4 regions of the Pseudoalteromonas sp. CH_XMU1449-3 genome follow, and region 2 is predicted to be linked to each of the others. Evidence: predicted binding sites of a transcription regulator. Region 2 holds the regulator's gene; each other region holds the start of a gene.
What was found. The regulator sigma-54, encoded in region 2, starts transcription at its own class of promoters, with help from an activator protein. The targets are predictions, from matches to a motif close to GTTGGCACGNNNNTNGNNT.

Region 1: the regulator sigma-54 is predicted to act here: its motif matches at 1,398-1,416, upstream of WA256_RS00380 (BON domain-containing protein).
Region 3: the regulator sigma-54 is predicted to act here: its motif matches at 1,627-1,645, upstream of flgJ (flagellar assembly peptidoglycan hydrolase FlgJ).
Region 4: the regulator sigma-54 is predicted to act here: its motif matches at 1,371-1,389, upstream of WA256_RS10930 (LruC domain-containing protein).

The regions. Positions count from the first base shown of each region.
Region 1 covers NZ_JAYMDY010000001.1:84,949-88,261, forward strand. The annotation lists gene radA (DNA repair protein RadA) at 1-1, shown strand, start outside; gene WA256_RS00375 (hypothetical protein) at 52-984, shown strand; gene WA256_RS00380 (BON domain-containing protein) at 1,012-1,350, opposite strand; gene srmB (ATP-dependent RNA helicase SrmB) at 1,578-2,807, opposite strand; gene WA256_RS00390 (tRNA1(Val) (adenine(37)-N6)-methyltransferase) at 2,884-3,313, shown strand, end outside.
Region 2 covers NZ_JAYMDY010000025.1:14,386-17,698, forward strand. The annotation lists gene lptA (lipopolysaccharide transport periplasmic protein LptA) at 1-46, shown strand, start outside; gene lptB (LPS export ABC transporter ATP-binding protein) at 43-768, shown strand; gene WA256_RS19330 (RNA polymerase factor sigma-54) at 876-2,372, shown strand; gene hpf (ribosome hibernation promoting factor) at 2,400-2,687, shown strand; gene ptsN (PTS IIA-like nitrogen regulatory protein PtsN) at 2,691-3,143, shown strand; gene rapZ (RNase adapter RapZ) at 3,144-3,313, shown strand, end outside.
Region 3 covers NZ_JAYMDY010000002.1:325,876-329,188, forward strand. The annotation lists gene flgK (flagellar hook-associated protein FlgK) at 1-607, opposite strand, end outside; gene flgJ (flagellar assembly peptidoglycan hydrolase FlgJ) at 621-1,589, opposite strand; gene WA256_RS04035 (flagellar basal body P-ring protein FlgI) at 1,784-2,878, opposite strand; gene flgH (flagellar basal body L-ring protein FlgH) at 2,891-3,313, opposite strand, start outside.
Region 4 covers NZ_JAYMDY010000007.1:162,882-166,194, forward strand. The annotation lists gene WA256_RS10930 (LruC domain-containing protein) at 1-1,337, opposite strand, end outside; gene WA256_RS10935 (ATP-binding protein) at 1,561-3,313, shown strand, end outside.

The DNA of each region.
Region 1 (3,313 bases), on a different contig from region 2:
AATACAATTTGATACACTGATAAAAAATTTACACCAATTAAAGGAAATAAAATGAAGAAGTTAATTATTGCAGCGGTTGTTGCTGCGGCTGTCGGTGGCGTAGCTTACGCAAATTACGCAGCTACACAGGAAGTGAAAAAGGTGGTTGATAAGCAAATCAGTGCGTTATCAATCCAAAGCGGTGTAGAAATTAAATATAGTGATATCTCAGCCAGTATTTTTGATAGCAGCATGCAGTTATCTGAGATCACGGTTTCAAATAGTTTAAGCAATGAGCCTGTTGCAACAATCGATAGTATTGATGTGTCGGGTTACGAAGTGGATGCGGTGCCGCCTCACACAGGTTTTGTTATGAAGAACTTTCGTTTTAGCGATGAATTTTTAGCGCAGCTGCCAGAAAACTCTAATAACAAGCTAGCATCAACAAGCTATAACGTTGACTCATCGCTTGATTATAATAAAGATTCAGGTGATAGCGACTTTGCTCTTAAAGTGACTGCAAATGAGGTGGCTGACGTTAACTTTAATCTTGGTTTAGCTAAAACCACAGCGCTGATGGAAGCATCACTCGCTGTTAGCCAGATGCAAAATGAAGCAGCTGATGGTCAGCTTACTTTAGAGCAGCAGTTACAACAGCAATCGAAGATGATGGCAGCCCTCACTCAGTTAGAGCCACGTAGCATTAATATGTCGATTGCTGATGAAGGTGAGCTTAAAGCGGTTGTTGATAGCTTCTTAACTGCGCAAGGTATGACTCATGAGCAATTTAAGCAAGTCGTTGCGATGCAATTACAGCAAGTACCAGTGAGCGAAGAGCTTGCTACAGCGATTAGTAACTTTGTGAATGGTTTATCATCTTTCTCAGTATCAGCTAAATTACCTGAAGGTAAAACTATGATGGAGATTAATCAGCAAATTCAAATGCTGATGGGTCAACCTGAAGAGCTTGCGAAATTCATCAACCTACAAGCAAGTGGCGAATAATCTCAAGCCTCTTCTGTAAACCTAACCTTAAAGTGACGAGTGATTTAACTTACTCACTTTAAGGTTGTTTTTTATCTGCATCACACCTTGGCTGTGTTCTAAAAATTTCTGTGCTAAAGCGCGTTGAAAGCCCGTTTCTGCAATACCTTTTAGTTCAACAGTTTCACCTTCAACAATCACTTGTAAGTTTTCAATGTGAAAGTTAGGGTTACGAGTTAACTTCTGTAATGCCATTTGCTGTAAGCGCGGTTGCGCAGATGTGCTTGTTGTTAGCACACTAGTATTGGCGCTCACAGTCGTTGCGCAAGCAAGTAAAAACATACAACTCAATAAAGTAAGTACTACGGTTAATTTGAAGCGGCTCATACAATTCCCTCGTTAATCTAGTCTGCTGTGAACTATTGCTGAACCTGTTACAATTATTATTCCAACATTTAAGCTGTTGAATTTTATTGTTTTATTTTTATTGGTGTGATGTATGGGCAATAAAGTGTGAACTAATTACACAGTTAATAAGTAAAAAGGGTATGGCACAAAAATGCCGAGACAAGCTCGGCATTTTTACAGTAATGATGTTAAAGTTAAAACTAAAACTACTTCTTCTTCGTTTTAGCTTTGGCTTTTTTCTTTGCCTTCATTTTTACAGGATCTTTTTTCTTTTTAGATGGGATCTTCGCTTCTTTGTGCTGTGGCTCAAGCCCTTTAATTACTCGGCGTTTCAATTTTTGCTCAATGTAGCGCTCCACCTTACCAACAATTGCCACGTCATGAGCTTCAATAAATGAAATCGCAATGCCTTTTTTACCTGCACGACCAGTACGTCCAATACGGTGGACGTATACGTCTGCGGTACGTGGCATATCAAAGTTGATAACATGGCTGATATCAGCAACATCAATACCACGAGCAGCAACATCCGTTGCAACTAAGATATTGTTGCGACCAGAGTGAAAGTTCTCCATCGCTTTCATGCGCTTGTCTTGTGGCATTTCACCGCGTAACCAAGCTACACGAAGGCCCTCGTTGTTTAACTCACCAACTAATGTTTCTAGGCGCTCACGGGTTTTAACAAACACAATTGCTTTATGAATGTCGTCACCATTTAACGTTTCAACCAACATTTTTAGCTTGTGGTCGTAGTCATCAGCAAGGTGAACCCATTGATGGATTTTGCCTTTCTCTTTGCGTGAAGATTCGGCTTCAAGCAGTGCAGGGTCGTTTAAGATACGTTCTGCAAATAACTCAACGCTGTCACCTTCAAGGGTCGCTGAGAATAAGAAACATTGGCGGCGGTTACGTGCTTCATCACAAATGCGTAGCATTTCTTTACGAAAGCCCATGTCTAGCATGCGGTCAGCTTCATCAAGAATAAGCATTTCAACGTTTTCAGCATGGAAGTTCTCTGTTTCAAGGTACTCCATTAAACGCCCAGGTGTGGCAATGAGAATGTCGTTATTGCTTTCGAAAATTTCTCTGTGTGTCCCGTAGTTTATACCACCTGTTACAACCCCAATTTTAAGATGAGTTTGTGCTGCGAGTAATTCACATTGCTCATGAATTTGATAAGCAAGCTCACGGGTTGGTGTCATGATCAATACGCGCGCAAAGCCAGGATCGCGACGTGGGAAATCAAGCAAGTATTGAATTGCAGGGATCAAAAACGCGGCTGTTTTACCCGTACCAGTAGGGGCAGATGCCAAAATATCACGACCTTGAAGTGCTTCAGGGATCGCCTGTTGTTGAATACTGGTAGGCGTATCAAAACCCATTTTATTAATGGCATTTAACAGCTTGTTATCGATATCAAATTCAGAAAATTGCATAGAGTGACATAAATAGAGGACAATTGAGCCTAATTATACGCGTTAACGCGGCTGTGGTGAATGAAAAGGTGAAAAAATGTCAGGCTTTGTGTTTAAACAATTTACGGTAACGCAAACACGCACGGCGATGAAAGTATCGACCGATGGTATTTTGTTAGGGGCGTGGGCTGATTTAAGTGGTGCTAAGGGCATTTTAGACATTGGCACAGGCACAGGGTTGTTGGCGTTAATGGCAAAACAAAGAGCGCCTGAAGCAAAAGTAAGTGCCATCGAAATTGACGCGGGTGCCTGTAATGATGCTCGAGATAACTTTGCGGCTAGCCCTTGGCCAGAAATAAACCTTTTAGAAGGAGCTGTACAGTCGTTCAACGCAGCAGAGCCTTTTGATGCGATCATCACCAATCCACCGTATTTTAATGCGAGCCTAAAAGGTGAAAATGATGCTCGAAATACTGCCCGTCATACTGACGGCCTTAGCTTCAGCGAATTGATAGAAGCGTGTACTA
Region 2 (3,313 bases):
TTTAGTGCCTGTTGAAAATAAAAAAGATAATAAAGGCCAACCATGAGCACATTAAAAGCAGAGCTTTTAGCTAAAAGCTACAAAGGCCGCCAAGTGGTTAAAAATGTCGGTCTTGAAGTTGAAGCTGGCAGTATTGTTGGCTTGCTTGGTCCAAATGGCGCAGGTAAAACAACGACCTTCTATATGATTGTAGGCTTAGTACCTAGCGACAAAGGTAAAATCAGTATTGATGATAACGATATCACCCTTTTACCAATGCATAGCCGTGCGCGTTTAGGTATTGGCTATCTGCCACAAGAATCGTCAATTTTTCGAAAGTTAACGGTTTACCAAAACTTGATGGCCATTTTAGAAACTCGTAAAGATCTAAATAAAACCACCCGCGAAGAAACACTCAATAGCTTACTTGATGAGTTTAGTATTCAACACATTCGTGACAGCCAAGGTATGGCGCTGTCAGGTGGTGAGCGACGCCGTGTAGAAATTGCTCGCGCATTAGCCGCTAATCCTAAATTTATCCTTTTAGATGAGCCTTTTGCTGGTGTTGATCCAATTTCAGTGTTAGATATAAAGAAAATTATTGAGCACCTAAAAAATCGTGGTATCGGTGTACTAATTACTGACCATAATGTTCGAGAAACCCTTGATGTTTGTGAAAAAGCCTACATTGTTTCTCATGGGGAGCTAATTGCATCAGGCACACCTGAGCACGTATTAGCAGACCAAACTGTACGCGATGTATATCTAGGCGAGCAATTCAGGCTGTAACCATTACGCCAGCGACTAGAGCATCTGCTAGACTTATAACAATGACAATAAATCGATAACTGTGTTTATACAGGTATCGATAACTTAAAAAGGATTGTTAGGGATACATGAGGCAATCATTACAGCTGCGCATGGGCCAGCAACTTACAATGACTCCACAACTGCAACAAGCTATTCGTTTGTTGCAGCTCAGTACATTGGATCTCCAGCAAGAAATTCAAGAAGCGCTTGATAGTAATCCCCTACTTGAAGTGGAAGAAGCGGATTACAACGAAGAAAGCACCGGCAAGAATGAGCAAAAAGCGGAGTCTGACGATGTGCAAGTCAGCGCGTCTGCCGAAGAAGCACCTAGCGAGTACGAGCAAGAAAGTAGTGATGCTCTCAATAAAGACACCGTCAGCGATGACTTAGCAATGGATGTTACCTGGGATGAGTACATGAGTGCCGCCCCTTCAACATCGTCAGGGCCAATGCCTGAAGATGAATCTATCTATCAGGGAGCATCAACCGAAACCCTTCACGAATACCTGATGTGGCAATTGCAACTCACGCCATTTAGCCCTACTGATGAAGCGATTGCTGTGGCAATTGTAGAAGCTATCGATGACTCAGGTATTTTAACGGTAAGCTGTGAAGATATCGTCGAAAGCTTTAATCAAAATAACGATGAAGAAGAAATCGAACTTGATGAAGTCGAAGCGGTCTTAAAAAGAATTCAGTTATTTGATCCTGTTGGTATTGGCGCGCGCAGTTTACAAGAATGTCTGTGCATTCAGTTACGCCAATTCGATGCTGATACGCCATATTTAGCTGAAACTAAAATGGTTTTATCTGAGCATATCGAATTATTAGCGAGTCGCGACTATCGAACTTTGATGAAAAAGACTAAGCTTAAAGAAAATGAGCTTAAAGAAGTGATGACGCTTATTCACAGCTTAAATCCTAAGCCTGCGGATAGCATAGTACGCGAAGAATCTGAGTACGTTATACCTGATGTATCAGTAAAAAAAGTAAAAGGCCGCTGGGTAGTCGAGTTAAACCCAGATTGTATGCCAAAGATTAGAGTGAACAGCCAATATGCAGCTATGTCTCGCTCTGTTAAATCAAGTAGCGACAGCCAATTTATTCGCTCTCACTTACAAGAAGCAAAGTGGTTTATTAAGAGCTTAGAAAGCCGTAACGATACGCTATTAAAAGTGACCAACTGTATCGTTCAACAACAACAAGCTTTCTTTGAGCATGGCCCTGAGGCAATGAAGCCGATGGTGCTAAATGATGTTGCTGAAATGGTCGAAATGCATGAATCGACGATTTCACGGGTAACAACGCAAAAATATATGCATACCCCACGGGGTATTTTTGAGTTGAAATATTTCTTCTCAAGCCATGTCAGCACCGAAAATGGTGGTGAGTGTTCTTCTACAGCAATACGCGCTTTAATCAAGAAGTTAGTCGCTGCAGAAAACTCAGCTAAACCATTGAGTGATAGCAAAATTGCAGATATATTGGCTGAGCAAGGAATTAAAGTAGCTAGACGTACAATTGCAAAATATCGTGAGTCTCTAGCAATACCTCCGTCTAATCAGCGTAAAAGTCTGATTTAGACGTTTTACATAGAAGGAAAAATGCTTATGCAACTAAATTTAACTGGTCGTCATGTAGAAATCACAGATTCATTAAGAGACTATGTAAACACCAAGTTTGCAAAACTAGAAAGGCATTTTGACCATATTAATAATGTTCATGTCATTCTAGATGTAGAAAAATTAAGCCAAAAAGCAGAAGCAACTTTACATGTAAACGGAGGCGAATTGTTCGCTTCTACAGAACATCAAGATATGTACGCAGCCATTGACTCACTGATCGATAAACTTGATCGCCAAGTCATTAAACACAAAGAGAAATTAGCTCGACATTAAATTATGAAACTAAGTTCACTTACTAACCAGGACTGCAGCAAAGCTGCGGTCCTTTTTAATAGCAAAAAAAGAATTCTTGAATATATCAGCGAACTGGCCCACCAGCAGCTTCCTCATTTATCGCAACAAGATATCCTAGATGCTTTACTCAACCGAGAAAAACTAGGCAGCACCGGCATTGGCCGAGGTATTGCTATTCCACATGGCCGAATGAGCGGCGCAGATGAGCCTCATGCATTTGTGATAGTGAGTGAATCCCCTATTAATTTTGATGCAATTGATAATCGTCCAGTTGATATTTTTGTGGCACTCATCGTACCAGATGGTGACTGTCAGCTTCACCTAAAGACCTTATCAACAATTGCTGATAGACTTAAAGATAAAGAATTTTGTAAACAGCTGCGTAGTGCTACTACCGATCAGCAACTGTTTCAGGTCATATCAGCAGAGGCATAAATGGAATTAATAATTATCAGCGGTCGCTCAGGCTCAGGTAAATCGGTCGCTTTACGTGTACTTGAAGACTTAGGCTATTATTGCGTTGATAATATTCCGGTTAATTTACTGCCATCGCTCGTACGAAGTGTGTCTGATAACTACGATAAAATAGCGGTCAGCATCGACGT
Region 3 (3,313 bases), on a different contig from region 2:
CAGATAAGTCACGAATTGCTTTATCACGTTCATTATATAAACCACTTGAGACTGACTCACGATCAGTACCATGAACCGACGCAATCTTGGTATTTAAATCACTGATATTTTGGATCAAGTTATTAGCTTCATCTGAAAAGATTTCTAGCTGCTCATTTACCACTGCTTTTTGGTCAACAACAATGCTCGACAACCTGTCCATTTGATCAATCAAATTTTGTGCATCCGTCATGACCAGTGAACGAGCTACTGTTGATGACGGTTGATTTAAGCTTTCTTGAACATTGTTAAAAAACGAATTTACGCTCGTTGATAAGCTGTTTGACTCTTCTGAAAACAAGCTATCTACACGGCTTGCTTCAGTTACAAACTGATCAAAGAATGCTTTATTAGAGGTATCTCTATTTAATTGCTTTTGTGCAAATTCATTTAGTAAGCGATACGTTTCACCACGACCGACTTGGTTATCGATCATGGTTGTGAACTCAGTACGCTCACGTACATAGCCCTCGGTATTAACGTTGGCGATGTTTTTACTGGTGGTTTGTAAAAGCTCAGAGTTAGCTCTTACACCGGCATTTGCTATGTCATATAAGCTAAATGACATGAGGGTCTACTCCTTAACGTACCAATGAAGCAGCGACGCTTTGAAGCTCAACGCGCTTCAATACCTGCTTAATTTTATCGGCATAATTTGGATCAGTTGCATAGCCTGCTTTTTGTAACGAATCTAAAAAGGCTGCAGGTTCTGCGGTATTATTAAGTGCTTCTTGATAACGTGGGTTTTCATTTAAAAAATCCACAAAGTCGTTCACACTATCTTTAATCGATTGATAAGAGCGAAAACTTGCTTGCTTTTTAACTGGCACACCTTGTTCAAATTCAAGCGTGACTTTGCTTGCTTTATCACCTTGCCAGCTCCTATCCGATTTAATATTGAATAAGTTGTTACTACTTGTGCCATCAGCTTTACTGATGATGTGTTTACCCCAGCCCGTCTCAAGTGCTGCTTGAGCAACCATCACAGCTGGGTTTAAGCCAATTTTCTCAGCCGCATTTTTAGCGTGCTCCCAAACAGAGCTAATGAAAGACTCAGCATCTTCAAAGCGATTTTCTGATTGCTCGTTCGCTGATGTATCCTCGACAGCTTGTGGTTTAGCCTTAGCCTCAGTAGTGCTATCAACAGCACCGCTTGCGCGTTTATCACTATCAAAGTTAGCCGTCGTTCTAAGTACAGAACCTGGGGTAAACTCTTTACCGTCTGGCGAGAGTTGCTGAACAATCAAGTCAGCTAGACCCAACGAGCCATTTGATGAAAGCTCAACCGACATTTGTTGGTCATGCATCTCTTCAAAAAATTTAACGCCGCTTGAATTAAATGGGCTGTCTTTATCTTCGAACGCTTCATTTGCTTTACGCATACTTTTAAGCAGCATCTGAGTGAAGATAGATTCAAATTGTGCCGCCGCTTTTTTCAGCGCCTCTTTTGACGCATCGCTAGAGGCATCACTTTTTAAGGCATTTTGACGTAATGAGTCTAAGTTGCCTAAATCAAAAAAGTTTTGCTTGTCGAGATGATTAGTATCCATCAGCTTTTTGACACAATAGTTAATAATGAAAATTAAAATGCAAAAATTGCGCCAATAAAAAACTTTATAAATGAATGGCTAATAACTTATACAGGAATGGAGTAACTTCAGAGCCAAGATTTTGGCTGATGTTTATACACTGAACGATTTAAGAATTACTAAAACAAAAAACGCGCTCGAAAGCGCGTTTTAATTTAAATGATAACCAGTTGCCCGTTTATCGCCCCCGCTTCTTTTAAAGCTTCAAGGATTGCCATTAAATCACCCGGTGCGGCCCCAACTTCATTGATTGCACGCACGAGATCATCAAGATTAACACCTGGATTAAATACAAAAGCACGTGAATCATCTTCGTTCACATCAATAATACTTTGATTGGTAACGGTAGTTTCACCATCACTTAAAGCATTTGGCTGTGACACATTTTGCTGCTCAGCAATGGTGACCGTTAAACCACCATGTGTAATCGCCGCAGGCTGTAGCTTCACGTTTTTGCCAATCACTATTGTGCCTGTGCGAGAGTTCACAATAATTTTTGCTGCTGTGTCTGCTGGCTTAAACTCTAAGTTTTCAAGTGTCGACAAATAAGCAACACGTTGAGAAGCATCACGCGGTGCTAACACTCGTACTGAAGCTGCATCGATTGCCTGAGCGCTGTCAGGACCCACTAAATCATTAATCGTTTGCTCTAAGCGTTTAGCCGTTGTGAAATCAGGACGATTTAAATTAAAGGTAATGTAGTCACCTTGCATAAACGGGCTCTTAATAGCACGCTCTACAATGGCACCGTTTGGAATACGGCCTACTGTGGGTGTGTTAATAATTACACGGCTACCGTCTGCCCCTTCAGCACCTAGACCTCCTACAACTAAGCTGCCTTGTGCAATCGCATAGGTATTGCCATCAACCCCTTTCAGGAAGGTTTGTAATAAAGTACCGCCACGTAAACTACCCGCACTACCGATAGACGAAACCGTAATATCAATGGTTTGACCGGGTTTTCTGAATGCCGGTAACTCTGCATGTACAGCCACAGCTGCAACATTTTTAATCTTAGGTTTTAAGCTATCAGGTAGAGTAATACCAAAACCATTCAGCATGGCTTTAAAGCTTTGTTGAGTAAATCGGCTTTGTTCACCTGTGCCTGGCAAACCGACAACCAAACCATAACCCACTAATTGGTTTGCGCGCACGCCCTCAACCATAGATACATCTTTGACTCGCTCAGCCTGTGCAGAAAACTGCAGGCTAATTAAGCAAAGAGCGATTATGTATTTAAACCCATTCATGACTTTATTCCTCTAAAATGGGAAAAGCGAACTACTAAAGAAACGAGACAGCCAACCTGCACTTTGCGTTTCTTGAATTTGCCCTTTACCTGAGTATTGAATTCGCGCATTAGCAATACGGTTTGATGTGACCGTGTTATCTGCTTGCACATCTTCAGGACGAACTAAGCCTTCAAGGCGAATAAATTCTTCACCGGTATTCAAAGTAAGCCATTTTTCACCACGAATAACCAAGTTTCCATTAGGTAAAACACGCATCACATTGACAGAAATATCACCAAATAAGCTATTTGATTGGTTAGACTTTGAATCACCTTTAAACGATGCCCCAGAACCAATACCAAACTGAATGCTATCACCACCAATATTCACAGGATTGCCACCAAGCCCAATAACAGGGTCTAAACTAGCGTCCGTTTCTTTATCGGTTTCGGT
Region 4 (3,313 bases), on a different contig from region 2:
ACCAAACTTCCATATGTTGTTACCGGGTAATCCTCGACTTCGCCGCCTGTTACCCCACCACTTGCGGTAATTGGGTTAGCCTCGCTGCCATCGGTTACACGAAAGCGTGCCCATGTTGCTCCCATCACTGCATCACTCGGTACATCAACCAGCACACTGTTATCACCTTGATTTAAGCTGTATTTACTTACTGTGATTTCGTCTGGATCAAACTGGAAATTTTGATCCCAATCGAACCAAGCATATAAATAACCATTATCATTAGGAGCGGTCACAATTATCTGGCTGGTAGAGCCTGCAACAAAATCAGTTAAAAATTTAACACCATCATCTGAGCTATCGACGGGTGAAGCCTGTAAATCTGCCGGAGTGTTAATATTTTCACCATCAACAACGGCTCCTAAATAAACTAAATTTGATTGGTCTTCATTAGGGTCAAACAGATGGCGGGCACCACTATCAGCAAGCGCTGTTTTATATGGCATAGGGGCATCGCCAAAGTCGATCGAGTTATCAGTTACTTTTACTTCCGCAATAGCACAGCGTGCACCATCATTTTGATTCGATGTTGGCCCTAAGGTGAACACTGCAGCGGTAGGTGTATAACCAACCACAGGGCTGGTGCTTAAATCTACTTTATGGATTTTACCGCTGCGGTTATTACTAAAATAAAACTGACCTTGCACATCAAAGTAACCTGCACCATTAGCGCCAGTATCGCCGGCTATGTCGAGGTTAGCGACAAAAGTGGGTGTCTGATTATCTAAGTTGATTTCATAAAGGTCGCCGTTTGACTCAACCGCATACAAAAGATTGCTGTGTGGATGAAAAGCAAAATCATAAATAGCTAAATTCCAGTTCGCTGAGCCTGCAACTAATTGCGCCTGATACTCGTCGGCCTCTTCTGTTAAATCAATGCCATATAGACCAAATTTAGGGTGGTATAAATAGTAAACCGCCTGATTAGTTTCACTATTCACATGAATATCACCAACATAAAAATTGGTATCTGGCAGACCATTTACAATCAAACGTTGTAAAACATAATCGTCACCAATACGTACAACACTTCTCGGGGCTTGTTTGCTAAAGCCATACATGTACTGGTCTTGATAATTAAAGCCAACCGCATTTACGCTGTCGTTATTCGCCTCTGTTGTAAAATCCAATGACGCTGCAAGCACGGTGGTTTTGGCAGAAACTAGGTCAACGCCAAACATTTGCGCAGGCGAACCTTGAATCAAAAATGCTTTACTAGGGCACTGTTCAAATGGTGCAGCACTTACAAAGCCTGTTGCAAGTGCGGTTATTAGGTAAGCGGGTATGTTACTTTTCATAATTACACTCTCCTGTGGATGTGTTATTACTCAAAGCAGTAACCATTCCAAAATATAACTCACGCTATAACAAGGTGTTATGAAAAATCAGACTGAGTATTTGCAAGATGCAAGAGGCATAGTTGCATAATGCAATTCTTTTTAGCTATAAAAGCAAATCATTCCCACTTAAAAGAATGGCATGCTAGACTAGTTAGGAATAAAAATAATAATAAACCCCACTATGAAACTTAAAGCCTCTGTAATTCTGTACTTTGCCTTATCAATGAACAGTGCTTCTGCATCAACACTGCAACAAAACATTGATGAAGCCAGAACAATCAGTGACTACCAAAAACGATATGACTATTTAAAAGCCATCGATAAAAAGCTTATTGAGTCTGCCAGCCTTGCAGAACAAGTAAGTTATAACGTTAGATTAATTCACGTTCACATACACCTCGGCCAATTTCAACAAGCGCAAACTATCATTGATGAACTTGAAGCGGGCCCAAAATACAAAAAAGACGCCCCCATTTACAGCGAGTTGTATCTAGCGAAAGCGCGGTTGGCATATAGAAAAAGTGACTTAGAAACCGCAATTTATTTATCGCAACAAAATGTCGCCCTATTTCAGCGCTTACAACTTACCCATTATGAAATTGATGCCGTGGCGAGTCTTGTCAGTGCTTATCATAATGCTGGCGAGTATCAAGCAGCCTTAAACTTGCTTGAAGTTTATATTCACGACAACAATCGCGAATTAACCTTAAAGCAAAAAGAAATGCTCTATCATGGTTATTCGCGTAATCTTGAACAGTTAGACCGCTTAACGCTTGCACTCGAATATAAGCTAAAACGCCGTGAAGTTATTCAACAGATGTCGCCGTCTATCTCGTTACAAGCTGGCATAAGTTATTCAATTGCCCAAAGTTATTTAGATTTAGAACAATACGAAAAAGCAAAGAGCGAATTTATTATAGCCCTTAGTTTTGATAGGCAAACAGGTTCACTTTCTGATATCGGACATAGTTTAGTTAAACTATCCCAATGCGAATATGGGCTAAAAAACTACGATGCAGCACTTGAATACGCACAAGAAGCTCAACAGGTGTTCGCAAGTTATAACAGCGCACGAAATACTGCCTGGGCAAACCATAATATTGCGATAAATTTGCTCGAAGTCGATAAAGCAACTCAAGCATTAACCATTGAAAAACAAGTGATCACTGAACTCAAGCAAGACGATCACTTATATATTGATGTATTACTCACATTAGCAAAGCTATACATTGGCTCTACTGAGCACGAACAAGCTGAACATTTTGCTGAGCAAGCCTACAAGTTAAGCAACCAAAAAAATAAGCTGCAAAAGCAAATCACAGCCCTAGAACATTTGATCACTGTGGCAGTACAACAAGCTGATTACAAACAGGCATTGTCGTACCAACGGACTATTACAGAGCTTGAAAAAGGTTTTGCCCGCAACAACTACAATCAACGTTTAGCGGAGCTGCAAAACTCCATTGCGATGCGCGACCGTGATTTGGCCATTCAAGATTTAAAGCTCCAAGACAATGAAAAAAGCCAAGCAATTGCTTCACAGCGCCAAACTATCTTATACAGCATTTTATTATTTAGCCTGCTTTTAGCTGTAATGGGCATTGCTTTATTAAGAATAAGACAGAGAAAACAGCTTATTGAACAGCGCCGAAATTATCTAGATAAACAAATCAGTCAACGTAGTAAGTTATTATCACAAGTTGCTCACGAGTTAAGTGGTCCATTAACCGGGTTGCGCTTACACCTTGAAACGCTCCAAGCAGGCTTAACTCAATTTAATGAGCTTACATACGAAAAACTCAACCAAAAAATCACCGATATGGCAACTTTAGTCACTGATTTAAATAAAATTTCACTTTTAGAGCAAAGCAGCTTTCAGCTCAACGTAACAACACTTAATGCAGCTGAGTATTTCCAAAGCTTACACGCAGATA